One region of the Paenibacillus sp. LS-5 genome, then DNA from elsewhere that is predicted to be linked to it. Evidence: riboswitches for the same ligand, from Rfam matches in the RefSeq annotation. Region 1 holds a riboswitch; each other region holds the start of a gene.
What was found. Region 1 has a riboswitch for thiamine pyrophosphate ahead of AC0MA3_RS00735 (ABC transporter ATP-binding protein). Riboswitches for the same ligand answer to the same signal wherever they lie in the genome.
Positions count from the first base shown of each region.

Region 2: linked by a shared signal. The riboswitch ahead of AC0MA3_RS23825 (ABC transporter substrate-binding protein) and the one ahead of AC0MA3_RS00735 (ABC transporter ATP-binding protein) in region 1 are both predicted to bind thiamine pyrophosphate.
Region 3: linked by a shared signal. The riboswitch ahead of AC0MA3_RS25815 (thiamine phosphate synthase) and the one ahead of AC0MA3_RS00735 (ABC transporter ATP-binding protein) in region 1 are both predicted to bind thiamine pyrophosphate.
Region 4: linked by a shared signal. The riboswitch ahead of thiC (phosphomethylpyrimidine synthase ThiC) and the one ahead of AC0MA3_RS00735 (ABC transporter ATP-binding protein) in region 1 are both predicted to bind thiamine pyrophosphate.

Region 1 is NZ_JBWAVA010000001.1:157,178-164,997, reverse strand. Features, by position in the region: gene AC0MA3_RS00745 (DHA2 family efflux MFS transporter permease subunit) at 1-1,043, opposite strand, end outside; gene AC0MA3_RS00740 (TetR/AcrR family transcriptional regulator) at 1,236-1,892, shown strand; TPP riboswitch at 2,066-2,168, shown strand; gene AC0MA3_RS00735 (ABC transporter ATP-binding protein) at 2,395-3,081, shown strand; gene AC0MA3_RS00730 (ABC transporter permease) at 3,068-3,844, shown strand; gene AC0MA3_RS00725 (ABC transporter substrate-binding protein) at 3,850-4,893, shown strand; gene thiM (hydroxyethylthiazole kinase) at 4,943-5,743, shown strand; gene thiD (bifunctional hydroxymethylpyrimidine kinase/phosphomethylpyrimidine kinase) at 5,769-6,599, shown strand; gene thiE (thiamine phosphate synthase) at 6,599-7,240, shown strand; gene AC0MA3_RS00705 (N-acetyltransferase family protein) at 7,313-7,820, opposite strand, start outside.
Region 2 is NZ_JBWAVA010000023.1:109-7,928, reverse strand. Features, by position in the region: gene AC0MA3_RS23840 (hypothetical protein) at 1-1,392, shown strand, start outside; gene AC0MA3_RS23835 (ATP-binding protein) at 1,394-3,085, opposite strand; gene AC0MA3_RS23830 (cobalamin-dependent protein) at 3,122-4,144, opposite strand; TPP riboswitch at 4,358-4,470, shown strand; gene AC0MA3_RS23825 (ABC transporter substrate-binding protein) at 4,593-5,669, shown strand; gene AC0MA3_RS23820 (thiamine-binding protein) at 5,724-6,017, shown strand; gene AC0MA3_RS23815 (ABC transporter permease) at 6,014-6,775, shown strand; gene AC0MA3_RS23810 (ABC transporter ATP-binding protein) at 6,862-7,656, shown strand.
Region 3 is NZ_JBWAVA010000030.1:11,867-19,686, reverse strand. Features, by position in the region: gene thiH (2-iminoacetate synthase ThiH) at 1-536, opposite strand, end outside; gene AC0MA3_RS25825 (thiazole synthase) at 567-1,331, opposite strand; gene thiS (sulfur carrier protein ThiS) at 1,393-1,596, opposite strand; gene AC0MA3_RS25815 (thiamine phosphate synthase) at 1,656-2,258, opposite strand; TPP riboswitch at 2,381-2,482, opposite strand; gene AC0MA3_RS25810 (SDR family oxidoreductase) at 2,649-3,518, opposite strand; gene AC0MA3_RS25805 (NUDIX hydrolase) at 3,754-4,179, shown strand; gene AC0MA3_RS25800 (hypothetical protein) at 4,408-4,833, opposite strand; gene icd (NADP-dependent isocitrate dehydrogenase) at 4,973-6,268, opposite strand; gene citZ (citrate synthase) at 6,419-7,531, opposite strand.
Region 4 is NZ_JBWAVA010000027.1:19,532-27,351, reverse strand. Features, by position in the region: gene hisJ (histidinol-phosphatase HisJ) at 1-496, shown strand, start outside; gene AC0MA3_RS25150 (ribose-phosphate diphosphokinase) at 520-1,470, shown strand; gene AC0MA3_RS25145 (tetratricopeptide repeat protein) at 1,682-3,415, shown strand; gene trxB (thioredoxin-disulfide reductase) at 3,435-4,388, shown strand; TPP riboswitch at 4,458-4,564, shown strand; gene thiC (phosphomethylpyrimidine synthase ThiC) at 4,680-6,374, shown strand; gene AC0MA3_RS25130 (DUF1858 domain-containing protein) at 6,603-6,830, shown strand; gene AC0MA3_RS25125 (DUF438 domain-containing protein) at 6,873-7,820, shown strand, end outside.

The DNA of each region.
Region 1 (7,820 bases):
GCACCCGAGACAAGGCTAAGTCCGCAGACCACCAGCCAGCGAACTCCAATCTTGTCGAACAAAATCCCGGCAATGGGCATCATAAGGCCGGAAGCGATCGCCTGGGGCAGCAGGGTAAGACCGGTATCGAATGCCCCGAAGCCGCGGGCCTGCTGCAGAAATTGCGGGAGCAGGAACAACGCACCATACAAACCGAACTGTGCGATCCACTGTACAAATATACCTGTGCTGAAATCAAGCGAGCGCAGAATACGCAGCTCCAGCAGAGGTGTATCTGAACGGAGCTCAGCAATGACAAAAGCAATTAACGCTGCCGTACCCAGTAATAGGCCGATCATTGTTTTGTCCGATGTCCAGCTATCCGCTCCCTGGCTTACCCCGTAAGAAAGAGAAGCAAATGCAAGCGGCCCAAGAATCATCCCAAGCTTATCCATACCCGGAACCTGGCTGCGTTCCGATTGCGGCAGCTTACGTGAACCGATGAGAAGACAGATGATTCCGATAGGAATATTAATCAGAAAGATCCAGCGCCAGGAATGATATTCCACCAGCCAGCCGGATAGGACCGGACCGATTGCCGGAGCGAACAGTACAGGAATGCCCATAATTCCCATGACTACGCCTACCTTACTCTTGGGAGCCAGCTTATAGACATAGGCCATGCCGACCGGGAGCACACATCCTCCTCCCAGACCTTGCAGGACCCGGAACGCTATTAGCCACTCTGCACGGCTAGGTGTTGCACAGAGGATAGAACCGATAGTGAATACAATAACCGCAGTCAGAAAAACAGTCTTAGAACCGAATCGGTCAGACAACCACCCGGATAACGGGATTACTGAGGCCTGAGCCAGCATGTAGCCGGTCACAATCCATTGCAAAGTATTTAAATCTGTATTGAAATCCTTAACCAGCGTGGACAAAGCTACATTCATAGCAGTACTGTCGAGCACCACCATGAATACACCGGCAATGATAGCCAGCAGTGGAACCAGAATGCTTGACAGACGAAAATCGGCATCCGATTTCAGCGATTGATCCATTCTCTATCTCCTCCTGAATAGAACTGCGAAGGGGAATTCATTGACCGCAACGCAGCATAATTTATATAATGTATATTGAAACGGACAACTGTCCGGTATCGCATTTTTTAGTCTACGGACAATTGTCCGCTCTGTCAATGTAGTTCTCACGTTTTCTGTAAATTTATGCTGAATTTCTGAAAGGAGTCTGCTATGAACCCGAGAGAACCCGCCAGCAGCCCGTCCTCAAATCCAACAGCTCAAACCAATCCATCATCCTCCCGGAACTATCAGGATCCATATGTACAGCGTATTCTTGAAGCCGCCCGAGAGCTTTTTAGAGATAATGGTCTCGAAGCAGTCAGCATGTACAGCATCGCCAAGCGGGCAGGAATGGGTCAGGGGTCGCTCTACCGCAGATTTACGGATAAAGGTGAAATTTGCTCTGCCCTGCTCTCCACCAGTTCCGAACAATTTCTTGCAAGTCTGGAGCACGAGCTTCAAGTCCCGGCTGGATCAGACAGCTCCATTGAGGGGCTGCGGAGGAGTATCGAACAGGTCGTGGATTTCATAGACCAGCATGCCGAACTGCTCCAGATGATCAAGTCTGAGTTTACCGGCAAAAAACAGCTTACCCAGTTTGAGCATCCGATTTTCCAGCGGCTGAATGCTGTGATGGCCGAGCGGCTGCAGCGGCTCGCTGATGATGGCAAGCTGATAACCATTGATCCCCATTTTGCTGCAACTTCATTGATCGCAGTCCTCAGTCCTGATCTCTACCTCTATCAACAGAAGCTTCACGGGTCCGGCAAAAAAGAGATTTCCGAGGGAATTCTGACCCTCTTCGTAACCGGGCTGCAGCGGTGCTGAGTACTATTTCTTTTGACAACATTCTGGAATATGCTATATTATAGAACGTGAATTTGAGAATGTTAGGCTCATCATTGCGGAAAGTCTTGTTATTCATGGCGTTCCGCAATGATCGTTATCCATTCTCAAGTTCATCTTATTTAGTTAGCAATTGCGAATATTATATTAACCTGCTATTTCACTAGGGGAGTCTATGACTGAGACGAAGCTTTAAGCTTCGGACCCTTGGAACCTGATCTGGATCATACCAGCGGAGGGAAGTGGAACAGAAACGATCAGCGGTACTGCTCCTTGCCTACTGCCGAACCTTTCAGACCCATTTGCCTCCTCTGGAGACGGATGGGTCTTTATTGTGTTTCCATCCCATTCTTGATCGTTACAAATCCGGCTGCAAATGCGTGTACAAGAAAGGAGGCTTATACATACCAAGATGATATCTATCCGTAACCTGTCCTATTCCTACTCTGCTTCACCGCAGTCTACGGTATTCAGCGGACTCTCAATGAATGTCAGGCGGGGCGAATTCATTTCCATAGTCGGTGCCAGCGGCTGCGGGAAAAGCACCCTGTTCAAGATCATTGCCGGATTGCTTCAACATACGGAAGGTGAATTGAAAATTCACGGTATGACGTCTAATGATCCTTCATCTAGACTAGGCCAGGTCGCTTATATGCCTCAGCAGGATCTGCTGCTGCCCTGGAGAACCGTGATGGACAACTGCCTGCTCCCCTGGGAGCTTAAGCGAAAAGGCAGCAAATCAGAAGCCATAAAGGAGATCCGTGATATGCTGGACCGGTTTGGACTTAAAGGTAAAGAGCGGCTCTACCCGCAGGAGCTGTCCGGCGGGATGCGTCAGCGTATAGCTATGCTGCGCACCCTTGCTGCCGGAAATGAGCTGTTGCTGCTGGATGAGCCTTTTGGAGCCTTGGATGCCATTACCAAACGCGAGTTACACCGCTGGCTCCTGGAACTATGGGGCAGTCTGCAACAAACCGTTCTGTTCATTACCCACGATCTGGAGGAGGCACTGCTGCTCAGTGACCGGATCTATCTAATGAATGGAATTAGCGGCGGTGTACAGGAATTCAGGGTGGAAATGCCGCGTCCCAGACACTACCGTATGAATTATGAACCGCAATTTGTTGCTTTGCGGGAGGAATTAGAGCGGAGGCTGCATGAGACGTGCTAGTATCAGAACCCTTGTGAGTGATTATGTTCCTTTTGCCGTATTAGTCCTCGTGACACTTACCGGCTGGGAGAGCGCTGCCCGGATGAAGCTGATTCCGGCTTTCATTCTCCCGGCACCAACAGCCATATGGACCGCGCTTGTGGAGCAGAGACTGCTGCTCTTCGGTGAGCATCTACCCGCTACTCTGGAGGAGGTTCTGCTTGGTTTTGTTCTGTCGGCCACCTGCGGGATGCTGCTGGGGACGGGTATGCACATGTTCACTCCACTTGAAAAAGCACTATACCCCTTGCTGGTGATCAGTCAGACCGTTCCACTGATTGCACTGTCGCCCATTTTTATTATGTGGTTTGGCTATACCATGTGGAGCAAGGTAGCGGTAGTATTCCTCACCGCCTTCTTCCCGGTAGTTATAGGTACCTTTGATGGTCTGCGCAAAAGTGGTGCTGTGTACAAAGAACTGCTACTCACACTAGGTGCCACCCGCTGGCAGATTCTGCGTAAGATCCAGATTCCGCCGGCACTGCCCTCTTTGTTCTCCGGACTTAAGCTCTCTATGGTCTACTGCGTCATTGGTGCGACGATCGGGGAATGGCTGGGCGGAAGCCGGGGGCTCGGGTATTTCAGCCGGCGGATGGCGGGGAATCTGCAGAGCGCGGAAATGTTCGCCGCTGTATTTCTTTTATCCGCACTCGGAATCGTTCTATTTCTATTTATTGTGCTGCTCGAAAAAATTATTGTGCAGAAAAGAGGCATTCATCAATGAAACTAATGCATACTGAACAACCCTTTCGAAAAAGGTCCCTTCCTTTGCTTCCATTATTGCTGCTTCTATGCCTGGGAGTTGCGGTAGCCGGCTGCGGAAATAGCAGTACTAAGGAACCTGACAGTTCTGCAGCTGCAGATCATAGCGGGCCCCCCCACAAGCTGACGATTATGCTCGACTGGTATCCGAATGCTGTCCACTCCTTCCTGTACGCTGCCCAGCAGAAGGGCTATTTTGCCGACGAAGGTCTTACTGTGGATATTCAGATGCCCGCAGACAGCAATGATGCTCTCAAGCTTGTAGCCGCAGGCAAAGTTGACCTGGCCCTAAGCTACCAGCCGCAGGTGCTGATGGCACGGGGCGAGCAGATTCCGGTGAAGTCTATTGCTGCGATCGTCCGGCATCCGCTTAATCATCTGATGGTTCCTGCGGACAGCGGGATCAAGAGTCCTAAAGACCTTGCAGGCAAAACTGCCGGGTACTCCTCTATCCCTCTCTATGAAGCAATGCTGAAAACAATGATCCAAAGCGATGGCGGGGATCCTGGCGCAGTAAACATAACTGATGTTGGCTTTGACCTGATTCCTGCCCTTTCTACCGGACGTGTAGATGGAATTATTGGCGGATTCATTAACCACGAGCAGCTGATTCTGGAACAGGAAGGCCATCCGGTTACTTCACTGGATCCAACGGATTATGGTGTACCCGATTACTATGAGCTAGTCCTGATTGCTAGTGACCTGGGTCTGCAGAATTCGGAAGGTTACATTCAGAAGTTCATCCATGCAGCACGTAAAGGACAACAATTCGTGGCAGACCATCCGCAAGAGGCGCTTGATCTTCTGCTGGCTCACGAAGATGCTACGGCTCCACTCGACAAAAGCATTGAGTCCAAAAGCCTGAATCTGTTGCTGCCCCTGATGGACGCCGGGAATGAGCCGTTTGGCTATCAGGACCCTGCATCGTGGGAAAAGGTACAGAACTGGCTGAGTGATAACGGTCTACTAAATAGCAAGGTGAAGACCGGAGAAGCTTTTATTAACTTGTGATGGGGAATTTAAGGAAGGATCACTCAAATATATTTTAGGAGGAATCATCATGTCTTTTTTATCCAAGGTGCGGGACAGCAATCCGCTAGTGCACAACATTACGAATATTGTGGTCGCGAACTTTAGCGCGAACGGGCTGCTTGCACTGGGGGCTTCCCCTTTTATGGCGGATGCACATGAAGAAGTCGCAGATATTGCCGCTATGTCGGGAGCTTTGGTGCTGAATATCGGCACCCTTAATGACTATGCCATTGATTCGATGCTGCTTGCCGGTAAGGCGGCTAATCTGCATAACGTGCCGGTCGTGCTAGACCCTGTGGGTGCCGGGGCTACCGCTTACCGTACCAGTGTTACCCATAAGCTGGTCAACCAAATGCAGATTACCGCACTGCGCGGCAATGTCGCTGAAGTGGCCCATGTTGTAGGCGAGAGCTGGAGCATTAAAGGGGTGGATGCCGGAAGCGGAGATGGTGATGTGGCAGCACTTGCTGTAAAAGCTGCGCTGAAGCTTAAATGTGTGGTGATTATCACCGGAAAAGAGGATGTCATCACGGATGGCGTTACCACCTATGTAGTCAGTAACGGACATCCTGTTCTGACCAAGGTTACCGGCACCGGCTGCCTGCTCAGTGCAGTCGTTGGTGCATTCCTGGCAGCAAGTGGCGGAGCCTGGCTGGAAGCAGCGGTAGAAGCCTTGTCCTTCTATGGAGTTGCTGCCGAAATCGCAGCGGACCGGACGCGCCAGCAGGGAATTGGCAGCTTCCAGATCGAATTCCTGAATCAATTGGCTCTCGTTACACCTGAAGTATACGCAGAGCGCTCCCGTGTACAGCAACTGGAACAACGATAACTGCTTAACCAAAGGAGAACCCGTAATGACAGAGTCTACAGAAAAAAAAGTATTCAAGGCATTAACCATTGCCGGTTCCGACTCCGGAGGCGGAGCTGGTATTCAGGCCGATCTGAAAACCTTTCAGGAGCTGGGGGTATACGGCATGTCCGCCCTTACCGCAGTAACTGCACAGAACACCTTAGGTGTACAAGGTGTATATCCTCTTGAAGTGGATGCCGTTGCTACCCAGCTTGATTCCATCGGAACCGATCTTAGACCGGATGCCGTCAAAACCGGCATGTTGTTCAGCAGCGGAATTATCCGTGTGGTAGCAGGCAAGGTCCGGCACTATGGCTGGGATCATCTGGTCGTTGATCCGGTCATGGTCGCCAAAGGCGGTTCCCCCCTGCTTCAGCAAGAAGCCGTGCAGGCTTTGATCACCCATCTGCTGCCATTGTCCTTGGCTGCAACACCGAATATCCCTGAAGCCGAAATCCTGACCGGAATGAGGATATCCGGCATGACTGACCGTGAAGCAGCAGCCATACTTATTCATGCCATGGGACCGCGATATGTGGTCCTTAAGGGCGGTCATGATGAAGATAATCACATGGTGACTGACCTTATCTATGATGGAGTGAAGTTCACTTATCTGGAAAGTCCGCGTATTGCAACGCAACATACCCATGGAACCGGCTGTACCTATTCAGCTGCTCTCACGTCCGGGTTAGCGCAAGGGCTCCCGTTCTCAGAGGCAATCCGTACGGCCAAGGATTTTATCCATGCAGCCATTGAAGACGGCTTGAATATAGGCTTGGGACACGGTCCGACGAATCACTTCGCCTACCAGAACAGACTGAGGGGGAAACGCTGATGCAGCGGATGGAGAGTGAGCGGATGCGCAGAATGCTGAAGCTGTATTTCATTATGGGTAGTGTAAACTGCCGGAAAGATCCATTGGAAACACTCACTGAAGCGATTGACGGCGGGATAACCTTGTTCCAGTATCGTGAAAAAGGCAGTGCCGCTATTACAGGCCAGGCATATGTTGAGCTTGCCCGGCAGCTCCAGCGGTGCTGCCGGGAGTACCAGGTACCCTTTATCGTTAACGATGATATTGAGCTGGCGATTGCCCTGGATGCGGACGGTGTTCATGTCGGGCAGGAGGATGAGCCGGCACGTTCTATCCGTGAGCGGCTGGGAGCACACAAAATCATCGGCGTCTCCGCCCACACCCTGGAAGAAGCTCAACAGGCTATCGCCGACGGAGCCGATTATCTGGGCGTCGGACCGGTCTATCCCACCTCATCCAAGGATGATGCTGAGCCGGTCCAGGGAACCGCTGTGATAGAAAAGCTGCGCCGAAGCGGACTTACCATTCCCCTGGTTGGAATCGGCGGTATTACTGCGGACAATGCAGTACCTGTAATGAAAGCCGGAGCCGATGGAATCGCCATAATCTCAGCGATCGCCGGAGCAGACAACATCAGCGTTGCAGCACGAAAGTTCCTGTAGGTAATTTAACAAAAAAGGCACAACAGCCCTTCTTCACTCGGCGTTGTGCTTTTTATATATCAACAAGAATCTTCAGTGCCATCTCCCCATTACAATAGTGTGGTAATACCTACCGTCAGAGAGCAGCTTATCGTTCTTCAGCAGGCCTTCCACTTCAAATCCCAGCTTCTGATAGAGTGTGATTGCCTGGATATTGGTTTCCAGCACTTTCAATGTGATTTTGCGAATGCCACTGGCTTCCGCCCAGTTAATGGAGGCGGCCAGTAGCTGGCGGCCAATGCCAACTCCCCAGTACTCCTTCAGTACGCCTATTCCAAATTCCACTTGATGAGACAAACGCTTCAAGCTACTCCCCTCACATCTGGAGAATCCAGCCAGCCTGCCGTCTACCTCTGCCACTAAAAAAAGGTGTTTGGGGTTAGCTGCATCATCTTGGATAAGCTGTTCGAACCCCACTGCATCAATGAAAGCCTCCCCTTGTTCCCTATCTAAATTCTCAGTCTCTCCATCGATTTGCAGCCGGAGTTGTGGCAGCAATCGGGCATCTGCAGGGTCTGCCTCCCGTATCGTGATGATTGTG
Region 2 (7,820 bases), on a different contig from region 1:
TTCTCCCTCAAGGAGGGTGAAGACACGAAAGTGATCGAACATCTGACCCGTGAGGGATTTACCCGTTTTTTTCTGGACAACAAAGACCTGGAAGACGCTTATTATGGCGAAGGCTACTGTGTTTCCCATGAAAAAATGGAGCGGAGCTACCTCCCGTTTGCGGCCCATGTGCTGTTCCCCCGTGAGAAGGACAAAGATTCCTTCCGCCGCTTTTCCCGGGCCAATCAGCTTCCCTGCAGGATGGAGATGCCCGGACAGTCAGTTCATTTCCAGGTGCTCTCTACGGATGTATTCGTCTGTCCTTTCGAACTCGGCTTCCTAACCATTAGAGTCAGCATAGAGGAGGAGCATCTCCCCTTCAGCATTGCCCTCGAATTTGCCGACCGCTTCCGTACGCTGGAGGATGTATCCTTAAGGGATAAACAAACCTCCATTCATTGCCATGACCGCTCCTTTGATGAGGTAGAGGATTTTGTGTTCAGGAATTTAGTGAGCGGACTGGAGCCTTTTCTCGACCCTTCAGAAATCAATGGGGCTTATTTTGAGACTTTACCGTTTTTTGTGGATGAAAGAATGCTGGTTCAGGCCTTTTACGGTTTTGACGGGCAGGTGGGCCAGGAGGGTGAGATCAGTGTGGAGCAGCAGTACCGTGCTTCCCAGCTGGATGGCCTTACCGTGGAAGGCACACCGTACATCAGTGCCAGCGATCCCGGATACATCCGGGATTACTGCGAGGAACACTGCTACAACCGCTGGGGACCGGACACTTACTATTTGACGAATGAGCAGACATTCTGCTGCCTGAGCCGGGCTGAACCTGAGCTGACCACCCAGCTTATTAATCAGATGTATGGAGAATATTACTATGGGCTGCTGCTGAGCATATTTCATAAAATCGTTCTGCTGAAGCTGGCCAACATCCACTCTCGGCTGCGCATTAACCACGATGTGGATGAAATCGAGAACCTGATTTTTATGATTAACAAGTTCTCTGCCAAATTTTATTTTCTGGAGTTAATTTCGCAGTCCCAGGGCCGGGAGATTTTTTTTCAGCTGCGCAAAGTCTACGGGAACGACGCCCTGTTTGAAGAGGTCAAAATGACTTTGAATGACCTGTTTCAATACCAGGAGAAATTCCAGGCCAAGCGGCGGGACACACTGCTCATGATCCTGACGGTGTTCACCGTCGTGAGCGGTATTTATGGCATGAATCAGGTGATCGAGGACCTTAAAGGCAAGATTGACTGGAGCAAAATGCTGGAGTATTCCCCATTTGAATATCTGGCGCTGTTCGTCACCTTCACAGGGATCGCTGTCAGTATCGGCCTGAGTCTGAAGCAGCTATGGAACGGAATCCGCAGCCGCCGCAGAAAAAGAAAAAGAGCCCGCTGATCTACAGCAGGCTCTCCAGTTCACGGCAGGCTTCCGCATACGCAGGCGCAAGCCTGGGAAGCAGCAGTGCCGCCCGTTCATATTCTCCTCTTCTGGCATGCTGCTCAACGCCTGCGCATACATGGGCGAAGTACTGCGCTCCCAGTCCAAGGCTGCCGGATTTCAGGCTATGGGCTACCGAAGCCATCTCCTGCAGGTCACCGGCCTCCGCCGCTGCCTGCAGGGCAGCCAGCCGCAGCGGGGTATCTTCCTTGAACATATCGACAAGCGTCCGAAACAGCTGCGGCTCTTCCTCCCCGTCCATTTCCCGGATGCCGGACACTGTATCCCGATTCAATACCGGAATATAGGGCTTGGGCCCGAACCATCTGTCCAGAAGCTGCTTCAGCTTATCCAGATTCAGCGGCTTCACGGCCCAGTCATCCAGCCCCGCATGAAAAAACGCTTCCCGGCTCTCTTCTGATCCATCCCCGGTCACACCAATAATGGGAATTCTCATCCTTGTTCCTGTGGATTCCAGCTGGCGGATTCTCCGGACCGCCTCGCCGCCATTCATGCCCGGCAGCCTGCTGTCCATGAGAATAAGCCCGAAGTCTCTCTTCTGCCAAGCTTCTATAGCCTGATTTCCATTATTGGCCAGTTCTACATTGGTAATGCCCAATTTTTTCAGTTGCAGCAGCAGGAGTGTGCTGTTCAGTCCATTGTCCTCAGCAACCAGCACCGGCATTGTACTGAAGCGGGCCTCCGGCAGGAGCAGGAGAGCCTCAGCGGCATTCAGGTTGTCCTGCAGCCGGGCGGTCTTGCCCAGCGCTATCTCAAACCGGAAGGTTGAGCCTTGGCCAGGTGCACTATCCACCGTGATCGCACCCCCCATCAGCTCCACCATCGACTTGCAGATCGACAACCCCAGCCCTGTTCCCTCTACTGCCATCTCTGACTCTTGGCTGACTTGCGAATACGGCCGGAACAGCCCGGCTTGAGCCTTCAGCGGGATGCCAATGCCCTCGTCCCTGACTTCGAAGCACAGCGTCTGATGCTTGCCATCCTCTTCAGCCAGTCCTACGCGTACCTCCACCACTCCGTCTTGTGTGAACTTAATGCTATTCCCCAGCAAATTAATGAGCACCTGAAGAATCTTGGACGAGTCTCCATTCAGTGTACTCTCAACACTGCCTGCAACCTGCCATTTCAGAGTGTTTCCGCGCTTCACTGCGGCAGGAGAGAGGAGACTTGCCGCATGTTCAAGCAGATTGCGTATGCTCAGCGGAGCCTTTTGCAGCTCCATTTTGCTGGCTTCAATCTTGGAGATATCCAGCAGATTATTGATCATCTGGAGCAGGTATTGTGCCGATTCCCGGATGACCTCCAGATGAATCCGCTGCTCATCCGTCGGGTTCTCAGCCTCCAGAAGCTCAGTCATCCCCACAATTCCGTTCATCGGCGTACGAATCTCGTGGCTTACTGTAGCGAGAAACAGGCTTTTTGCCCGGTTGGCCCGTTCCGCCTCTTCCTTCATGGCTTTAAGGCTGGCACTATTCTTGGTGAGCAACCGGTGCATCGTAATTAATTCATTGTTCATCGCAGAAAATTCAGCCAGGGCTTGTTCTTCTCTTTGCTGTCCCTGGATCACCTGGTTAGAGAGCTTCTCAATCGTCTCTCTCAGTTTCCGGATCTCTTGCTCATGGTCGGTCATTTCCTTCTCCCGCCTTCTATGTCAATTCTCCCGGAGTCACGCATCAGGAATAAGACGCCCCGCTATTTCCAGCGCCCCCTTGGCATCAGGGGCATAGCCGTCAGCACCGACTTTTTGCCATAACTCTCTGTCTATATTAAAGGGCATTCCGCCAACCATAATCTTGATGGGATTCAGTTCCGCATGTGTACGGATGGAAGCTATCAGACGCTGAACCTCCGATACATGAAAAGTCATGGTGATGGAGATGGCCAGCAGGTCGGCAGGCTGTTCCTTCAGATACCGGATCAGACCTTCTGCAGGCATGTTGGAGCCCAGATAAAAGGTGTTCCAGCCCTCCATTTCGAAGAAATCCGCCAGCATCCGCAGTCCGATCTCATGCAGCTCCTGGCCGACTCCGACTGCAACCAGAGTCTTCTTCCCTTCCTGCGCCTGAATCCAACGCGGATAAAGCTGGGAAATAATACTCTGGGTACAGGCTGTACAGTAGTGCTCCTGAGCGACAGTAATGTGACCCAGCTGCCATAGACGGCCAATCTCATACTGGCTGCTCTGAAAAATATGCAGATAAAGATCACGGATAGGCACGCCCTCATCATGGAGCCCCAGCACAAATTCTGAAGCCTTACGGCGTTCGCCGTCCAGCAGCAGCTTCAGGTACCTTTCGGCCTCCCGGAAATAGGGTTTCTCCGGTTGAAGAAAGGGCGGCAGGTTCTGCTCTTCGAGCGCATGGTGGATTCCTATATCAAGATAGCTGAGAATCAGCTCTTTTTCCGGCGTCTCTACCTGTGAAGCTACAGCTTCCTTCATCAGTCCCAGATTGATCTGCAGATCCTCAGCCGTAATTTTGTACTGTGCGAGCAGCACCTTAAGCCAGATAATATAATTAATGAATAAAAGCGGACTGTCCAGCGCCACACTTTGCGCCAGATACCGTAAATGATAGAGTGAATCCTGCTTGGTTCTTGCCATTCCGGAAGGGCCGAACCTGTGCTGCAGCTCGGGCTGCCGCTCATACTGACGTATAGTGACCTCCTCCGCCAACTGTTCCGCTAGCACCTTCAGCCGTTCTCCGGCATTTTGCTGATCAGTGAGTATAAGAGTCACTCCTTTATTAAAACAGAATTGTAAAGTAACAATTTTAATATATACAATTTGGAAAGTCCACTGTCTGGTGAGGTTTGGCAGTCCGCCAGAATCTGGGGCTGGTACTGGACAACCCCGAAGGGGACCGCTATAATACAGCGTAAGAACACAGCAACACCCATAACTTCATAGTACCAGGGGGGCTGGAATTGGCTGGCTGAGAGTGTATCCCGTTAAAGATACTGACCCTTATACCTGATCTGGATAATGCCAGCGTAGGAATCATCACCCGCATTCAGCCACTTCGGCTAAGCGGCCACCTAACGCAATTGCTGGCGTCCCGATCTTCGGGGCGCTTTTTTTGGTATGGACATCATCAGAATTAAGAAGACTGGGTAGCTGGAAGGAGAGAAGAATAGCAATGGGAGTCAAAAAAGCACTAATGCTCTGCATCAGCTGCATGTTGGTTATCATCATGGCCGGGTGCGGCAGCAATACAACCAACTCCGGCGGAAATAGCACTGCACCCTCTGGAGACAGCAACGCCGCACCGGAAGCAACCGCAACCGCTGTAGAAACGGACGCGCCAAAGGAACTGACCAAGATCAAGGTGGCCCTGGACTGGACGCCGAATACTAACCATACCGGCCTCTATGCTGCCAAGGAGCTGGGTTATTACAAGGAGGAAGGCCTGGATGTAGAAATTGTACAGCCGGGTGCAGCGGGAGCCGACACGATGATTACCTCGGGCGAAGCTGCTTTTGGCATCAGTGCCCAGGAGGCGCTCACCTTGGCCCGCCTGCAGGATGTGCCGCTCGTCTCGATTGCCGCTATCATCCAGCATAACACCTCGGGGTTTGCCGCTCCGAAGGACCGCAATATCAAGACACCAAAGGATTTCGAAGGTAAAACTTACGGCGGCTGGGGTTCTCCGGCTGAGGAAGCTGCCATGAAGGCGATCATGGACCCTGAAGGCGGCGATGTCAAAAAGGTGAAGCTGGTCAATATCGGAGAAGCCGATTTCTTCACCGCCGTGAAACGTGACATCGATTTTGCCTGGATATTCTATGCCTGGACCGGTATTGAAGCTGAACTGCGCGGTGAGCCGCTGGATATGCTGTATTTGAAGGATTACGCGCCTCAGCTGGATTATTACACCCCAGTGCTGACGACCAGCGAGAAGGAAATTGCTGAGCATCCGGAGCTGGTGAAGGCTTTCCTTGCTGCTACCTCCAAAGGCTATCAATATGCGATCGACAAGCCGGAAGAAGCTGCCGCCATCCTCTCCAAAGCTGTGCCGGATCTGGACCCTAAGCTCGTCCTGGCCAGCCAGAAGTGGCTTAGCCCGAAATATACGGACGATGCCTCCAGATGGGGAGAGCAGAAAGCCGAGGTCTGGCAGAAATACGCCGACTGGATGTACGGCCTGAAGCTGCTGGACAAGCCGCTGGATGCTGCTTCGGCGTTCACGAATGATTATCTGCCGGAGAGCAAGTAATATATATTAACCTTGCAAAGTTCACGATACAAAACCCGAAAGGATCTGATTGAGATGGCAAACACCCTGCTTAGCATTCAAGTCATTCCGAAAACTCCGAATAACGAGGATTCCATTCCTTATGTGGATAAGGCCATAGAGGTCATTCAGCAATCGGGCGTCAAGCACCAGGTGAATCCGCTGGAAACGACAATGGAGGGCGAACTCAGCGAATTGCTTGAAGTGGTGCGCCAAATGCATGAAGCGCTGATCGCATCGGGCAGCCCCAGCGTCATCTCGCAAATCAAGATTGCTCATAACCCCAGCGGAATCAGCATGGACAAGCTGACGGAAAAGTACCGGCCGTGAGATCGTACTGGAACCAAATCTGGCCGCCCCTTGTGGCGGTCATCTTTTTTCTGGGCGTATGGCAATTGGCGGTTTCCGTACTTCACGTCCCTTCCTGGATGCTGCCAAGCCCCGGCGATATCGCGCGCGAATCCCGGGGAAATGCTTCGGGCATTTGGGCACATACGGCCGCTACGCTGCGGCTGACCTTGATCGGCTTCCCGATCGGCACAGGCGTTGGCCTCATTGTCGCTCTGCTGCTGCATTTGGTGCCCTGGCTAAGAAGAGCACTGTACCCGCTGTTGATTCTCAGCCAGAACGTGCCCTCCATCGCTCTGGGGCCGCTGCTGATTATCTGGTTCGGGTTCGGACTACTGCCCAAAATCGTACTTATCACACTCGTCTGCTTCTTCCCGGTTGCCGTCGCCGCTATGGGCGGGCTGGCCCAAAGCGACCGGATCATGATGAACTATATGAAAATGGCCGGGGCCAGCAAGTGGCAAATCTTCTCGAAGCTGGAGCTTCCCGGTTCTCTGCCAGCCCTGTTCTCTGGTCTTAAAATCTCCGCGACCTACGCAGTAATGGGCGCTGTAGTCGCCGAGTGGATCGGTGCAGACAAGGGCATTGGCTACTACATGCTGCTGCAGAAGGCCTCCTACCGCACAGACCGGATGTTCGTCGCCATCGTAATTATTGTTCTTCTTAGTCTGGTGCTGTTTGCGCTGATCGCACTTCTCGAGAAATGGCTGGTACGCTGGAAGCCGCGCAAGACCTCATGATACTTACACTTCCCGGAAAGGGGATGAATGATTTGACAGCAGGGCATCCAAACTTGAACACCCGGGAACAGGTTCCCTTCGGGCACATGTCCGAAGCTCCAGCCCTCCCTCCTGCGCTGGATGTAAGAGGCGTATCCAAGTCCTACTTCCACCGAGGCCGGGAGACCCGCGTACTCGACAATGTATCACTAACCGTTGAGCCGCAGGAATTCGTCTCCATTGTCGGCCCTTCAGGCTGTGGTAAAAGCACCCTGTTTCATATCATCGGCGGCCTGGAGCTGCCGGGTACCGGAACGGTAAGCATGAGCGGTAAGAACGTCACCGGTCAACGCGGTGAGATCAGCTACATGCCCCAGCAGCCTGCGTTATTCCCGTGGCGGACCATTGAGGACAACGTCCTGCTCGCCGGTGAACTGAAAGGCCAACCGAAGGCCGAAGCGCGGACGGTTGCCCGCCACTGGCTTGGCAAGGTCGGTCTGGGCGGGTTTGAACGTGCCTACCCGCATATGCTATCAGGCGGTATGCAGCAACGGGCGGCCTTCCTGCGGGCGCTGCTCGCACCGCAAGAGCTGATGCTGCTGGATGAGCCGTTCAGCGCGCTGGATGCGCTCACCCGCGAGCAGATGCAGCGCTGGCTGCTGGAGCTATGGGAGGAGAACCGCCGTTCCGTCCTATTTATTACCCATAATATCGAGGAAGCACTCCTTCTCTCCAGCCGCATCTACGTATTTTCCGGACGTCCCGGTTCCGTTCTGCATACCATCGATGTCCCCTTCCCGCGTCCGCGGCGCGGAGAAATCACCGATTCTCACGAATTTCTACAGCTCAGACGCGAGCTGTCGGAGTGGATGCGCGAGGAGCAGGCCAGATCTGCCCGGTAAAGAAGCGTTCCGGCCCGCATTCCATCGCAGCATACCCGTTCGTTTTCCACCGCAGCGTATCGGATCTGCTTGCGGTCAACCCTCTTGAAATGCAGTAGCTGTCTTTACACAGCTGCAGCAAATAGGCCCGGCCTCTATGACTGAAGTGCACCCCTTAGAATAGA
Region 3 (7,820 bases), on a different contig from region 1:
AGAGTCAACCCGTCTACTCCCGCTTCCCTAAGCTCCCGATATTCCTCGGTAGACAACGGATTTACCTCAATACTGACGGATGAGAAATATTCCAGAAGAATCTCCACGCATTCCTTCACATATGTGGCCGAACTTTCCCTGCGCGATTCTCCCGTCAGAATCAGGAGATGACGCAGACCTGTGGAGGAGATCGCTTTTGCCTCTTGTCTAACCTCATCAGGAGTCAATCTTTTTCTTGGAAAATCATAAATCGAGCTGAAGCTGCAATACGTACAGTGGTTCACACAGAAATCAGCCAGATACATCGGTGTGAACATCTGCATCACATGTCCAAAATGCGCACGGGTCAACTGCTGCGCTCGCTCAGCCATCTCCTCCAGACAAGCTTCTGCAGCCGGAGACAGCAGGGCCTGCAGGTCTTTTTCATCCAGACGATCTTTGCGAAGTACCCGTTTCACATCCTCTACCCGGTACTCCTGCCATAAGCTCTCGTAAGGCAATTGTTCCAGACGAGTCAGCACTTCATAAAAACTCATGTTACTCCCCCATTTCGCTTGGCCTGTGAGTTATTTCAGAAATCCGGTTAAAGGTGAAGACGCGACAGCCGTCTCTTCCACCGGACCGAGTCCAGCCAAATAGGCTTTACGGCCTGCAGCTACCGCCTCACGGAAGGCCTCTGCCATCAGCAGCGGATTACGGGCGGTGGCGATTGCCGTGTTGAGAAGCACAGCGGACGCACCCAGTTCCATCGCCTCAGCCGCTTCGGACGGGCGGCCAATGCCGGCGTCAACGATCACCGGAAGATCCACCTCTGAGATGAGAATACGCAGCAGCTCTTTGGTGCGCAGTCCCCGGTTAGAACCGATCGGTGAACCCAGCGGCATAATGGCAGCGGCTCCAGCCGCTTTCATCCGCAGCGCAGCGGAGAGGTCAGGGCTCATATAGGGCAGCACTACGAAACCTTCGGCAGCCAGTATCTCCGTAGCCCGGATGGTCTCCAGGTTATCCGGAAGCAAATATTTCTGATCACTGATCACCTCGATCTTGACCCAATTGCCGAGGCCTGCAGCTCTGGCCAGTCTGGCGATCCGCACAGCTTCCTCAGCGGTGCGTGCACCCGAAGTATTTGGAAGCAGGGTCATATGGGAAGGAATATGGCTGATAATATTGTCCTGGCTCTCCGGGTCTACACGGCGCAGGGCAACCGTGATCACCTGTGAGCCCGAAGATGACACCACCTCGGGAATCAGCGTATTGCGGCTGTATTTGCCGGTGCCGATGAACAGTCGGCTCGATAACTTAATGCCACCAATCACTAAAGGATCTAACATGAACTCGCCTCCTGGATTCTTCTGAACTTAAGAATTAGATAATAGAAAGTCGGTAACGCCTTCAGCCGCCGCCTACAAAATGCACCAGCTCCAGCCGGTCGCCGTCACATAACACCACTTCCTCATAATGATCCTTGCTGACAATCTCCCCGTTCCGTTCCACGATCACAAGCCGGTAGCTCCATTCGGGCCGGCTTAACAGATCGGCAACGGTCCGGCAGTCTTCAGCAACCTCTCCGGGTTTGCCGTTGATGATCAGATTCATGCCCTCTCACCTCCTTCGCGTGTCACGTTCATGACTCTACAAGCCTCCAAACCTCAGATCTACACCGCCTGTAACGCCAGACGGTAAGCATGGGCAGCGGCCACAGGGTCCTCCGCTCCACAAATACCGGACATGACCGCAATGCCAGCTGCACCATGCCTGATTACTTGATCAGCATTACCCTTATCAATCCCGCCGATGGCAATCAGCGGAATGCTGCTGCTGCGCACAACCTCCTCCAGGAGTGGCAAACCGCGCCCCTGCTGACCCGGCTTGCAGCCAGTAGGGAAGACATGCCCGTACAGGCAGTAGTCTGACCCCTGCCTGCCCGCCTCCGCGGCTTCCGCCGCCGAGTGTACCGACCTCCCCAGCCGGAGGCCGGGGGCAGCCGTGCGGGCCGCTGCGGGTGGCAAGCTGTGCCAGGCCAGCTGGACAGCACCTGCACCGACGGCCAGCGCAATATCCAGCCGGTCATTGATGACCAGTCTGGATGCGGGGATTCCAGCACGCAGAAGCTGCTCAGCCATACCCAGCAGTTCCACAGCAGAGCGGTGCTTTTCCCGCAGGTGAATATAGTCCACGTACGGATATACAGCTGCTGCAAGGCTGGCAAACCGCCCGGGGTCCAACTTACCATCCGATATCAAATGAATTTCAGCCACTTTGCACCTCCGGCTTCACTTTTTGGCAACTGAACGGTAACGCAAAAAAACCGCCCCCGGGATAGGAGGCAGTCATAAATTTCCGCAGGAATACGGGTGTAAGAGATACAACTCCGCTGCAGTTCATTCATTCTCCGCTTTCCTACGCTGGTGTTAACCAGATCAGGTTCAAAGGGTCCGAACCACACGTTCGTCTCAGCCTTACGGCACCCCTAGGGACAATTGCAATATTCAGTTGCTGACGTGGTTCATATTAACATAATATTCCTCAGAAAAGCTATCCCTTTTACAGGAAAGCTTAATTTAACCCGTTACAATAAAAAGAGCAGACCGCATAGGCCTGCTCTTACAACTATATTTTCCAGCACACGCTTGGCCGCTTAGTAGCTTCTAACCGTTGACAATTTCCCCGCCGTTGACATGCATGACCTGACCGCTGACATAGGATGAATCATCCGAAGCCAGATAGACATAGGCCGGCGCCAGCTCTTCCGGTTGCCCCGGACGCTGCATAGGCTGAGTGCCACCGAACTCACTGACCTTTTTAGCATCAAAAGTAGATGGAATCAGCGGTGTCCAGATCGGTCCCGGAGCTACAGCATTTACACGAATGCCCTTTTCCGCCAGATTCATCGACAGCGAGCGGGTAAAGCTTAGAATCGCGCCTTTCGTGGACGAATAGTCCAGCAGCTGCGGGCTGCCTCGATAGGCGGTAATCGATGTCGTATTGATGATCGTAGAGCCTTTTTTCAAGTGCGGCATGGCTGCTTTGGTCAAATAGAACATGGAGAAAATATTCGTACGGAACGTCCGCTCCAACTGCTCGGAAGTAATATCCTCAATCTTGTCCTGCGGATGCTGCTCGGCCGCATTGTTGATCAGGATGTCCAGCTTGCCCAGTCCCTCAACCGCCTTGTTGATCAGATCCTGGCAGAATGCTTCTACGCCGATATCACCGGCAATCAGAATACACTTCCGGCCTTCCTGCTCCACTTGGCGTTTGGTCTCTTCGGCATCGGAATGCTCATTCAGATAAGAAATGACCACATCCGCACCTTCCTTGGCAAAATGAACGGCAACCGCCCGTCCTATTCCGCTGTCGCCCCCCGTAATAAGTGCCGCCTTGCCCAGCAGTTTACCTGCCGCCTTGTAGCTGGAAGTTTCAAATTCCGGGCGCGGATTCATCTCACTCTCAATACCGGGCTGCCGGTCCTGCACCTGTGGAGGCAAAGTTTTGGAAGACTGTTTATTTTCTGGCATGATCCATTCTCCTTTCGCTGTGTACCTTTTGTTAGAGTAACCACATCGTATTAAGATGGCTTATGCGTCACTAATTATACAATCACTTCACGCTATGTTACTTACCACACTTCCAGGCTGTCCAAACATAAAATACAGTCGTTATTGGCGTGAAGGGCCGATATACTTTAGAGAAGTATGAATCCGGCATGACGCGGAAAGACCCATCTTTAAGACGAGGAGGCGCATATGTTAGATGACCAGAAATACACGAAGCATCATCGTTGCGGTCAAAGGAGTCATTCTGCATCAAGGCAGAATCCTGCTCGTACAGCGGGCAGCCGCAGATTCGGTAGGAGCAGGCAGCTGGGAATGTCCCGGCGGCAAAATTGAATTCGGGGAGGGCCTGGAGGCTGCGCTGGAGCGGGAGATTGAGGAGGAAACCGGACTTACGGTCAGGGTAGAGAACCTTCTGTATGCCACATCCTTTCTGACGGATCCTGGCAGGCAACTCATCATCATCACCTACTGGTGCCGCACCGATGGGAATACCGTGGTACTCTCCGAAGAGCACTCAGACTCTAAATGGTGTACCCGTCACGAGCTACAGAGCCTGCTTCCACCTGGGATTCAAGCGGAATTTGAAAAAAGCAATGTGTTTGCGTCAAAGGAACTGCTGTGAGGATCATCCGTAATATAAGAAGACTGCTATCCATTAGGAGAGCAGTCTTCTTATGTATGCCTAGCCACCTCAAGTGCTGCTTCAGCTGAACTACAGTCAGGGATAGGTATGTTCCACAATATACAGGGTTCATCCCATACCTTTTCCCTTACGAAATTTGTCTTCAGGTACTTCAACAAAAATAACCCTGACAGCCGCAGCCGCCAGAGCTATTTCACTTCAATAGGCTTAGATAATGTGTCTGTACACCATAAAAAACACCATTACGATCAGCACAACCATCAGTAGCAGACTCATCGTGCGTAGCTTCGCGGTATGGTCAGAGACATCACGGTTCTCGCGCATTCCGGCAGCGGCCAAACGCAAGGGCTTACTCATAATGCCACCCAAGGCAAACATCGCCAGCAGCAGTACTACGACAACAATCATCCAGGCTACGGTGTAATCCCCCTGTGAGATCATGTATCCGCCTGTCAACAGTTGAATCACCAGGCCATATTGGGCAAACCGGTTAAGTCCGCCGATCGCACTTAGCGTTCCTTCTTTGGCTGTATTAGACAGCTTGGCTGTACCGCTTAGAATAAACGGCAGCACCAGATAGAAGCCGAGCGCCAATGTCCCGATCATATGTAGGAAAAAGAAAATCCGATCCATATTTGACCTCCTCACTTTTCGCTATGATATAAGTTACATACTTATTATACCCAACCTCACCGTCGATGAAAAGAAAGCCCCCATTTCCGTTCAAGAAATGAGGGCATGTGCTTTAGAAGTTAGCTTAGTTAGCAGTAGACTACAGGTGCTTGATGATTTCGTCAGCAAATGCCGAGCATTTCAGCTCTGTGGCGCCTTCCATCTGACGGGCAAAGTCATAGGTCACAGTCTTGTTGTTGATGGCCGTGGTCATGCCTTTGTAGATTAGATCCGCCGCTTCCTGCCAGCCCAGGTGTTCAAGCAGCATAACGCCGGACAGAATAACTGAACCCGGATTTACTACGTCCTTATCCGCATACTTCGGTGCAGTACCATGAGTAGCTTCAAAAATGGCGTGACCCGTAATATAGTTGATGTTCGCTCCCGGTGCGATACCAATGCCGCCAATTTGTGCAGCCAGTGCATCGGAGAGGTAATCGCCGTTCAGGTTGAGCGTAGCAATCACATCGAAATCCGTTGGACGGGTCAATACCTGCTGCAGGGCAATATCCGCAATCGCATCCTTAATGATGATTTTGCCTGCGGCTTCTGCTTCCTTCTGAGCTGCATTAGCCGCAGCCTCGCCGCTCTGTTCCTTGATGGCATCATATTGATTCCAGGTGAAGACATGATCGCCGAATTCCTGTTCAGCCACTTCATAACCCCAGTTCTTAAATGCGCCTTCAGTGAACTTCATAATATTGCCCTTGTGTACCAGTGTCACACTCTTGCGGCCATGTTTGATTGCATATTCAATAGCGGAGCGAACCAGGCGTTTGGAGCCTTCCGAGGATACCGGCTTAATTCCGATTCCGGATGTTTCCGGGAAACGGATTTTGTTCACTCCCAGCTCGTTTTGCAGGAATTCTATAACCTTCTTCACTTCCGCAGAGCCTTCCTGATACTCAATTCCGGCGTATATATCCTCCGTATTCTCACGGAAAATCACCATGTCCACCAGCTCAGGATGCTTCACAGGTGATGGCACTCCATCGAAATAGCGCACCGGACGCAGACAGACATACAAATCCAATTCCTGTCTCAGCGCTACATTCAGGGAGCGGATCCCTCCTCCGATTGGAGTAGTCAGAGGTCCTTTGATAGCTACAATGTACTCACGAATTGCTTCAAGCGTATCATTCGGCAGCCATTCACCATATGTATTGAAGGCTTTCTCACCGGCAAATACTTCGTACCAGGCAATCTGTTTCTTCCCGCCGAATGCTTTGGCTACTGCGGCATCCAGTACCCGTTTGGAGGCTTTCCAAATGTCGCGCCCTGTACCGTCACCCTCAATGAACGGGATGATCGGATGATCCGGAACGAGCAGCTTGCCATCTTCGATTGTGATTTGTTCGCCTTCTGTCGGCAGATCGTATTTTTCCAGTTTCAACATTAGTGGGTATTCCTCCTAAAAGTTTGGTTTGGTAAGCCTAGACTTCCCCGAGCAGTACACATTCACATCTCTCTTCGGAAGCATAGGCTTAGAGTTTGGTGTATTATAGTTCATTCTACTAAAGGGGTGCAGCAGCCTGCAAGGGCAGCTTTATCTCTCGTCCACCGGAACGTACTTTTGTTCGGACATCCCTGTGTATTCTGCACGCGGGCGGATGATGCGGTTGTCCTCGTACTGCTCCAGAATATGGGCAGTCCAACCCGACACACGGCTGATTGCAAAGATCGGTGTGAACAGCTCCCGCTCAATGCCCAGCTGCGTGTAGACCGAAGCCGAATAAAAATCAACGTTAGGCTTCAATCCCTTCTGCGAAGTGATCAATTCCTCGACTTTGACGGACATATCATACAGAGTGGTGTCATTCTTCATCACTCCCAGCTCGTGGGACATCTTCATGAGGTGTTTGGCGCGCGGATCGCCATTTTTGTAGACACGATGCCCAAAGCCCATGATTTTCTCACGGCGCTCCAGCTTGCCGTTAATGTATGACTCTACTGCATCCAGACTTCCGATTTCCTCAAGCATCTTCATTACCGCTTCATTCGCGCCACCATGCAGCGGTCCTTTGAGCGCGCCGATGGCCGAAGTGACACCTGAATAAATGTCCGACAGCGTAGCAACGGTAACCCGTCCGGCAAAAGTGGATGCATTCAGCTCATGGTCGGCATGCAGCACAAGTGCAGTGTCCAGTGCCTTAACCGATACAACATCCGGCTGTTTGCCCCAGAGCATATACAGGAAATTCTCCGCAATCGACAGACCTTCCTGGGGAGCTACTGGTTCCAGACCCTTGCGGATGCGGGCAAGCGCAGCAACCACCGTTGGAATCTGCGCCTGCAGCTTAACGGCCTTGATCTCATTCGCTTCGCGGCTCATATCATCGGCGGCCGGATCATACAGCGCAAGACTGGATACAGCCGTGCGCAATGCAGCCATCGTGCTAACATTTTTGGGGTACAGCTTCATTTGTGCAATCACCTGTTCAGGGATTGGAGCAAAGGCGCTGAGATCACGCCGCAAGGCCTGCAGCTCAGGAGTTGCCGGCAGATTGCCGAACCACAGCAAATAGGCAGTCTCTTCAAAAGTAGCGTTCTCCGCAAGATCATCAATATCATATCCGCGATAAGTGAGTACGCCATCCACAATCGAACTGATCGAGGAGGTTGTGGCAACAATGCCTTCCAATCCTTTAGTAGCTGTCATAGTATCTCTCCTTTGCCAACAAGGGTATAAAAGCAGTTATTACAGTAATGAAAACATTTACATTTTGATGTATTCAAACGTTCAATACTTATGAAGATTGACCTACTTCAGAGAATGCAACGAACTTTTAGTGTGTATCCATTAATAATCATACCGGATTTTGACGGTTATGTGAACAACGTGGAAGCTTTGGGAAACATCAAATGATTTTATCGGACAGATAGAAAAAAACTTCCGGACCCCCTGTTTCATAATCACAATTCCAGTTTATTGCATCCCCAGCGAACCA
Region 4 (7,820 bases), on a different contig from region 1:
TTCAGTACATTTTCTCGGAGAATGGGACATTACGGATTTTCGCCAGACTCACGGTTGGGAAGGCCGGGATGTAATGGAGGTCTACCGCCGTTATTATGATGCTGTAAGGAAGTCGGCGTTATCGGGATTATATGATATTATAGGACATATGGATGTTATCAAACGGTTTGGATACGGTCCGCAGACACCGGAGGGGCAGGCCGAGGTGAGGGCGATGGAGCTGGAGACGCTTAGGGCGATAGGAGGCAGCGGCATGGCGATGGAGCTTAATGCTTCGGGGCTTACCAAGCCCTGCGCAGAGATGTTTCCCGCTGAGCATGTGCTGCAGCAGGCACTCGAGCTGGACATCCCGCTTACCTTAGGCTCTGACGCCCACGACCCGTTGAAGCTGGGAGACGGTTTGCCGGAAGCCCGCAGCTTGCTGTGGCGCACAGGTTTCCGCGAATTGGCTGTGTTTGAGAATCGTGTTCGTACATTGGTTCCGTTTGAACTATAAATTTTGATCCCCAGGAGGGTACTATGCATCATCATCAATTACGTATTTTTTCCGGTTCGTCGAATCCGAAGCTGGCCGCTGATATTGCGGAGCGTCTGGGCGCACCGCTGGGCCAGATTAAGCTGACCCGCTTCAAGAGCGGCGAAATTTATGTGCATTATGAAGAGAGCATCCGGAACTGTGACGTATTTTTGGTGCAATCCCTCGCTCATCCTATTAATGAGCTGTTCGTAGAGCTGCTTGTCATGATCGATGCAGCTAAGCGGGCATCAGCAAGAACGGTTAATATTATTGTACCTTACTACGGTTACGCCAGACAGGAGCGCAAGTCTGCGCCGCGCGAGCCGATATCAGCCAAGATGGTGGCGGATGTGCTTACAACCGCAGGGGCAACCCGCGTAATCACCATTGACCTGCATGCGGCGGCTATTCAGGGGTTTTTCAACATTCCGGTAGATCACTTGACGGCCCTTGATCTGATCAGCGGATATCTGAAGGTTAAAGGCTTGTCCGACCTGGTTGTTGTGTCTCCAGATGCAGGACGTGCCTCCATGGCAGAGAAGCTGGCCAGCCGTCTGGATTCACCATTTGCTATCATGATCAAGAAGCGCCCGGCTCACAACGAATCCGTGATTACGCATGTGATTGGGGATGTAGAAGGACGGACGCCTATCATTATTGAAGATCTGATCGATACGGGGACCACGATTGTAAATGTGGTGGAAGGCCTGAAGGAGCGGGGGGCGAAGAACAGTATCGTGTGTGCCACCCATGGACTCTTTTCAGGAGATGCTCTAAGCCGTATGGTTCATCCCAATATAGAAGAAATTGTCGTTACCGATTCCATTGCGTTGCCGGATGATCATTCCAGCCGGTTCACTGTGCTTTCCGTAGCACCTATGCTGGCTGAAGCCACACGCATTATTATTGAAGGCGGTTCAATTGATAAGCTGTTCAGAGACGCGGGGATTTAATTCCTGCGTTTTTTTGTTTGAAGCTTTTTCCTCCTGGTGAGCTCCTTCCAATCTTGAGAATCCCCCTGTCACATGTGTTATACTGTGTGAAGACAGTCGGGACCAAAAATGGAAACGACGGCACTGAGGTGGGAGCCCGGGCAGGCGTTTGCTGCCGCTCTCCTATTTTTGTGTGGATAAGGAAGCTTACAAAGGGAGGTGCCTTGCTTCCATGATTGATAGAACTTCAGAGAATAATGCGGTGAATGGTAACGTAATTCCCGTCACTCTGGATGCCAATTTTTTCTTTGAAAGAGCCGTACGGTCATTGGACCGCTTTCAATATGATAAGGCATTGAAGAATTTTAGCAAAGCTGTTGAATATGAGCCGGAAAACCCGGTGAATCATTGTAATATGGCGGGTATATTATCGGAGATGGGGAAGTACGAGGCGTCTAATGAAATCTTGACTCATGTTCTGGAGGAAATTGACCCCTCTATGACAGAATGCCACTTCTATATGGCTAATAACTATGCGAATATGGAAAGCTTTGAAGAGGCGGAACGCAGTCTGGTCACCTATCTTCAGGAGGATGCAAGTGGTGAGTTCCTGGCCGAGTCCGAAGAGCTGATGGAACTGCTGCAGTATGAGTTGAACCGTCCCGCTCCGTTAGTCCGGATCCGCAGCCGGGAAGGTGTGGTGGAGCATGACAGAGCCCGGAGTCTTTTGGAGGAAGGGAAATTTCCGCAAGCGGTCAAGCTGCTTGAAGAGATTGTCCAGAACATCCCGGACTTCCTGGCGGCACATAACAATCTGGCTCTTGCCTATTTCTATATGGGCCGCTTCGCCAAAGCCAAGGAATGCCTTGGCGAAGTGCTGAAGCAGGACCCGGGTAACCTGCATGCACTCTGCAATATGGCTATTTTTCTGCAATATGCCGGCGATCAGGACCAACTTGCAGGCTTGGTGCGTATGCTTGAAGCGACTGTGCCTTTTCATCAGGAGCATGTATTCAAGATGGCAACTACGATGGGCATATTGGGCAAGCACAAAACAGCATACGGACATTTTCGCCGTCTGCTGAAGGATGAAGAGGTCGGCGGTGATGCCGGTTTATACCATTATTGCGCGGCCGCGGCCAGCAACAGCGGGCTCCATAATGAGGCTGTACGCTGCTGGCAAATGGCCGCCAGACTGGACCCGGAATCAGCAGTTCCGAAATTTTTCCTGTCCCAGATGCAGCTGGCACAAGCAGAGGATCGGCAACTGTCTCAAGTAAGCTATAATTATCAGCTGCCTTTTCAGGAACAGTTGAAGCAGTGGAAGAACAATACGGACAGCTTCACTGAGGAACTGCAGAATAATCCGTTGCTGCGTGCGTCATTCTTCTGGGCGCTACGTTATGGTGATGCCAATACGAAGCTTCAGGTGACCGAAGCGCTCCACTGGATTGAAGATGATGAAATGTCTGAAGTATTGAAGGCAGTATCGGAGCAAGAACCGCTTCAGGAGGCTGCGCTTCTCAGTCTGCAGCGTCTGATCGGCGGCAGTCCGGAGGAAGGCGGAATCCAGAGGGCTGTGCAGGACCCTGTTGTGTCAGGCCATAAAGGACCGCCGGAGTGGAAAGAGGACTGGCAACGGATCTTGGACCATATGGCTGCTGTGCAGGACCGCAGATTTGATACTGCGCAGAAGAAGGATGCCGAGCTCCTCTGGAAGCAGTTCATAGCCCGCCTCTACCCGGATGTTCCTTTGTTCCGGCATGCGGAGGGCTGGTGTGCAGCTCTGGAGTATTTAACCGCCAAGCTGCATGGTCATCCGGTTACCTACCGTGAGGCTGCCCAGCACTACGGCGTTTCCGTCTCGACGGTAAGCCGGTATGCCCGGCGTATTGATCAAGCATGCGGGTTAACGCAGGATGGGGCGGCAGCAGACGTTTTGCCGCCATTTACGGAAAATATCTGACCCTAAGGAGGACTTGCTAATGTACAAAACAATTGTAATCGGAACAGGTCCGGCAGGATTGACTGCTGCGATTTATCTGGCACGTGCCAACCTCAGCCCCCTTGTTATTGAAGGATTGCAGCCAGGAGGACAATTGACTACAACGACAGAGGTAGAGAACTTTCCAGGTTTTCCAGAAGGTATTTTAGGTCCGGATCTGATGGATAACATGCGTAAGCAGGCTGAACGCTTTGGGGCTCAATTTAAGAACGGCTGGGTGGATGCTGTGGATTTCTCGCAGCGCCCCTTCAAAGTAACCGTTGATGGACTGGGTGTGCTGGAAGCAGAGTCGGTGATTATATCAACCGGTGCTTCCGCAAGGTACCTCGGCATACCGGGAGAGCAGGAGAATGTCGGACGCGGGGTTAGTACTTGTGCAACCTGCGATGGATTCTTCTTCCGCGGCAAAAAGATTGTTGTGGTCGGCGGCGGCGACTCCGCGATGGAGGAAGCCAGCTTTCTCACTCGATTCGCTTCCAGCGTAACCCTGGTCCACCGCCGTCCGGAGCTGCGCGCCTCGAAGATTATGCAGGACCGGGCGCGTGAGAACAGCAAAGTGGCCTGGGCACTGAACCGCACGCCGCTTGAAGTTACCGTTGGGGATACCGGGGTGAAGGGGCTGACGGTCCGCAACAATGATACAGGTCTTGAGGAGCTAGTGGAAGCAGATGGCGTATTTGTTGCTATCGGCCACACACCGAATACGGCATTCCTCGGCGGTCAGATTACTACAGATGCCAACGGCTATATCGTGGTGAATCCAGGAACAACAGAAACTAACATTCCAGGCGTATTCGCTTGTGGGGATGTTCAGGATACGCGTTATCGGCAGGCGATTTCGGCTGCAGGAACCGGCTGTATGGCTGCTATGGATGCTGAGAAGTATCTGGAAGGCACTATGGTGCATGACTGGAGTGAAACGCTGGATAAGTAACGGAGCGGACTAAGCGAATTTTTGGTTGACAATAAATACCTGCTAGCGTAGATTGTATTTAATTAGATAGATACCCACTAGGGGAGCCTGAATGGGCTGAGACGGGGAAATTGAATTCCCGGACCCTTGAACCTGATCTGGATCATACCAGCGTAGGAAAGTGGAGCCGGACCTTTTTTGAGCACAGCCTTATTGGCTGTTCGTGAATAAAGCCGCTCCAGGTGGAGCGGCTTTTTGCTGCGTGCTGATCTTATCTAAAATGGCTCACAGAGCGTTGAGGAGGAGATAAGAATGTCAGATTCATCAAAAAAGGAACAAGTTGATCTTTCGGGATTCCCCGCAAGCCGCAAGGTGTATGTAGAGGGCTCGCGCCCGGATATTCAGGTCCCGATGCGTGAGATCCGTCTCAGCCGTACCGAAGGGATTGCGGGGGAAGAGGATAATGAGCCGCTGCGTGTCTATGATACTAGTGGGATTTACACGGATGCTGCTGCACAGACCGATGTACGTAAGGGCCTGCCGGCGCACCGCTTAAGCTGGATTGCGGAACGTGGGGATTCAGATGAATACGCCGGCAGAGCCGTTCAACCTGGAGATTACGGTTTGGCTGCAGACGGAGCGTCAACGGAAGGGTTCACCGGCTTGCGGCGGAATCCCTTAAGAGCACGTAAGGGCTGTAATGTCACCCAGCTCCACTATGCACGGCTGGGGATGATTACACCAGAAATGGAGTATATCGCGATTCGGGAGAATACACGGCCTGAATTTGTAAGGGATGAGGTCGCTGCCGGCCGAGCGATTATCCCGGCCAATATCAACCATCCCGAGAGTGAACCAATGATCATAGGCCGTAACTTCCTGGTTAAGATCAACGCGAACATCGGGAATTCCGCCGTCTCTTCTTCCATTGAAGAGGAAGTGGAGAAGATGAGATGGGCTACCCGCTGGGGTGCGGATACGATTATGGATCTATCTACCGGTGCGAAAATTCATGCCACCCGCGAATGGATTATCCGCAATTCACCGGTACCGATCGGAACCGTACCCATTTATCAGGCACTGGAGAAAGTAAAAGGAATCGCCGAGGATCTGACCTGGGAGTTGTACCGGGACACGCTGATCGAACAGGCGGAGCAGGGTGTGGATTACTTCACCATTCATGCCGGGGTGCTGAAGCGTTATATTCCGCTTACTGCCGGAAGAATGACCGGAATTGTCTCACGTGGCGGCTCTATTATGGCGGCCTGGTGTCTTGCACATCAACAAGAGAACTTTTTATATACACATTTTGAAGAGATTTGCGAGATTATGAAGACTTATGATGTGGCCTTCTCCCTGGGGGACGGATTGCGTCCGGGCTCCATTGACGATGCCAATGACGAGGCACAGTTCGCTGAACTGGAGACGCTTGGAGAGTTGACAGCCATCGCCTGGAAACACGATGTTCAGGTAATGGTCGAAGGTCCGGGACATGTGCCAATGCACAAGATCAAGGAGAATATGGATAAGCAGCTGGAGCTCTGCCAGGAAGCCCCTTTTTATACACTGGGTCCTTTAACCACGGATATTGCACCAGGTTATGACCATATTACTTCTGCGATTGGTGCGGCGATGATCGGCTGGTTCGGGACAGCGATGCTGTGCTACGTCACGCCTAAGGAACACCTGGGACTGCCTAACAAAAATGATGTACGCGAAGGAGTCGTTACCTACAAAATCGCCGCACATGCTGCAGATCTGGCCAAAGGTCATCCAGGTGCGCAGGATCGGGACAATGCCCTGTCGAAGGCGCGGTTCGAGTTCCGCTGGCGTGACCAGTTCCACCTTTCGCTGGACCCGGAGCGGGCGCTGGAGTACCATGATGAGACTCTTCCAGCCGAGGGTGCCAAAACAGCGCACTTCTGTTCCATGTGCGGGCCCAAATTCTGCAGTATGCGTATTTCGCATGATATCCGTAATTCGTCCAGGCTAAGCAAAATGCTATAACCCAAGCCGGACCACTTAAGGCTGTTCCCGCGCTGCCAGGCGTAAGGGGACAGCTTTTTTTCTGAAGATAAGAGGTTATCCGCTTCACGTTATGAATTATCTTTGTCCTTCTACAACTACTTTAAAATTTAGTGACTGCAATCACTCTTCGGCCCTGTGCCCTATGCTAAGCTGTTGTTGAGAAAGGTTATCAATTGGTAGAAAGCCAAGCTGCAGGAGGAGAGTGCAATGAGCAAACACCTTAACATGGATGAGTCCATATTCGAGCTGGTCAGCCGTTATCCGGAAGCCATAGACATTATGGTTGAGCTGGGGTTCCGCGATATCACCAAGCCTGGCATGCTGCAGACGGCGGGCCGGTTCATGACCTTGTCGAAAGGAATCACAATGAAGAAAATGGATCGCGAAACCGTCCGGCTGGCTTTTCAGAGCCGTGGCTTCGAGATTATTGAATAGAGCGCTAAGATAAACAGATTGAATGGAGAAGGAGAGAGAACGATGAGTGAACTGATTAACAACCGTGAAATGGATATTCCTGAGCAGACACGCCGCCAAGCCATGCTTAAGGAGATTATTAAGGAATTGCATGCCGGTAAAAGTGTAGAGGAAGTCAAGGCGCGTTTTGCAGAAGCGGTAGGTGATGTCACGGTAGAGGAAATTTCTGCGATGGAGCATTCCCTGATGACGGAGGAAGGAATTCCTGTAACGGAGGTACAGCGCCTGTGCTCTGTGCACACGGCCATTTTCAAAGGATCGATCCAGGAGATTCACCGTTCTGCCAAGCCGGAGGAACAGCCGGGACATCCCGTCCACACCTTCAAGCTGGAGAACCGTGAGATTGAGCGGCTGGTGAACTTCCGTATGCAGCTGCATGCCGATAAATTCCAAAGAAACGACAGCGAAGAGATGATCTTCAAGCTGCTGGAGGATCTGAGCCTGCTGCTTGATCTCGACAAGCACTACAGCCGCAAAGAAAATCTGCTGTTCCCTTACCTTGAGAAATACGGTATTTATGGCCCAACCAAAGTGATGTGGGGAGTGGATGATGGGATCCGCGGCATGATCAAACAAGCCAAGGCAGCGCTCAGTGCGTACAACGGGGAAGCGGCAGAGGTTGGAGCTCTGCTTACGAACATTATCCAGGAAGTAAATGAAATGATCTTTAAGGAAGAAAATATTCTGCTGCCGATGGCGCTCGATAAACTGACTGAAGATGAATGGGTCAAAATCGCCCGCGAAAGCGATGAAATTGGCTTCTGCCTGACTGCTCCAGAGCGGGAGTGGATTCCTGAGCGTGCTGCAGAGCCGGAGGGGGCAGTTGCGCAAAGCACAGAAGATGGAAAAGAAGGCTTATCACCTCAAGGCTTTATCCGCTTCGAGACGGGCCTGTTGTCTCTGCATCAGCTGGAAACCGTGCTGAATCATCTGCCCGTCGATCTGACATTT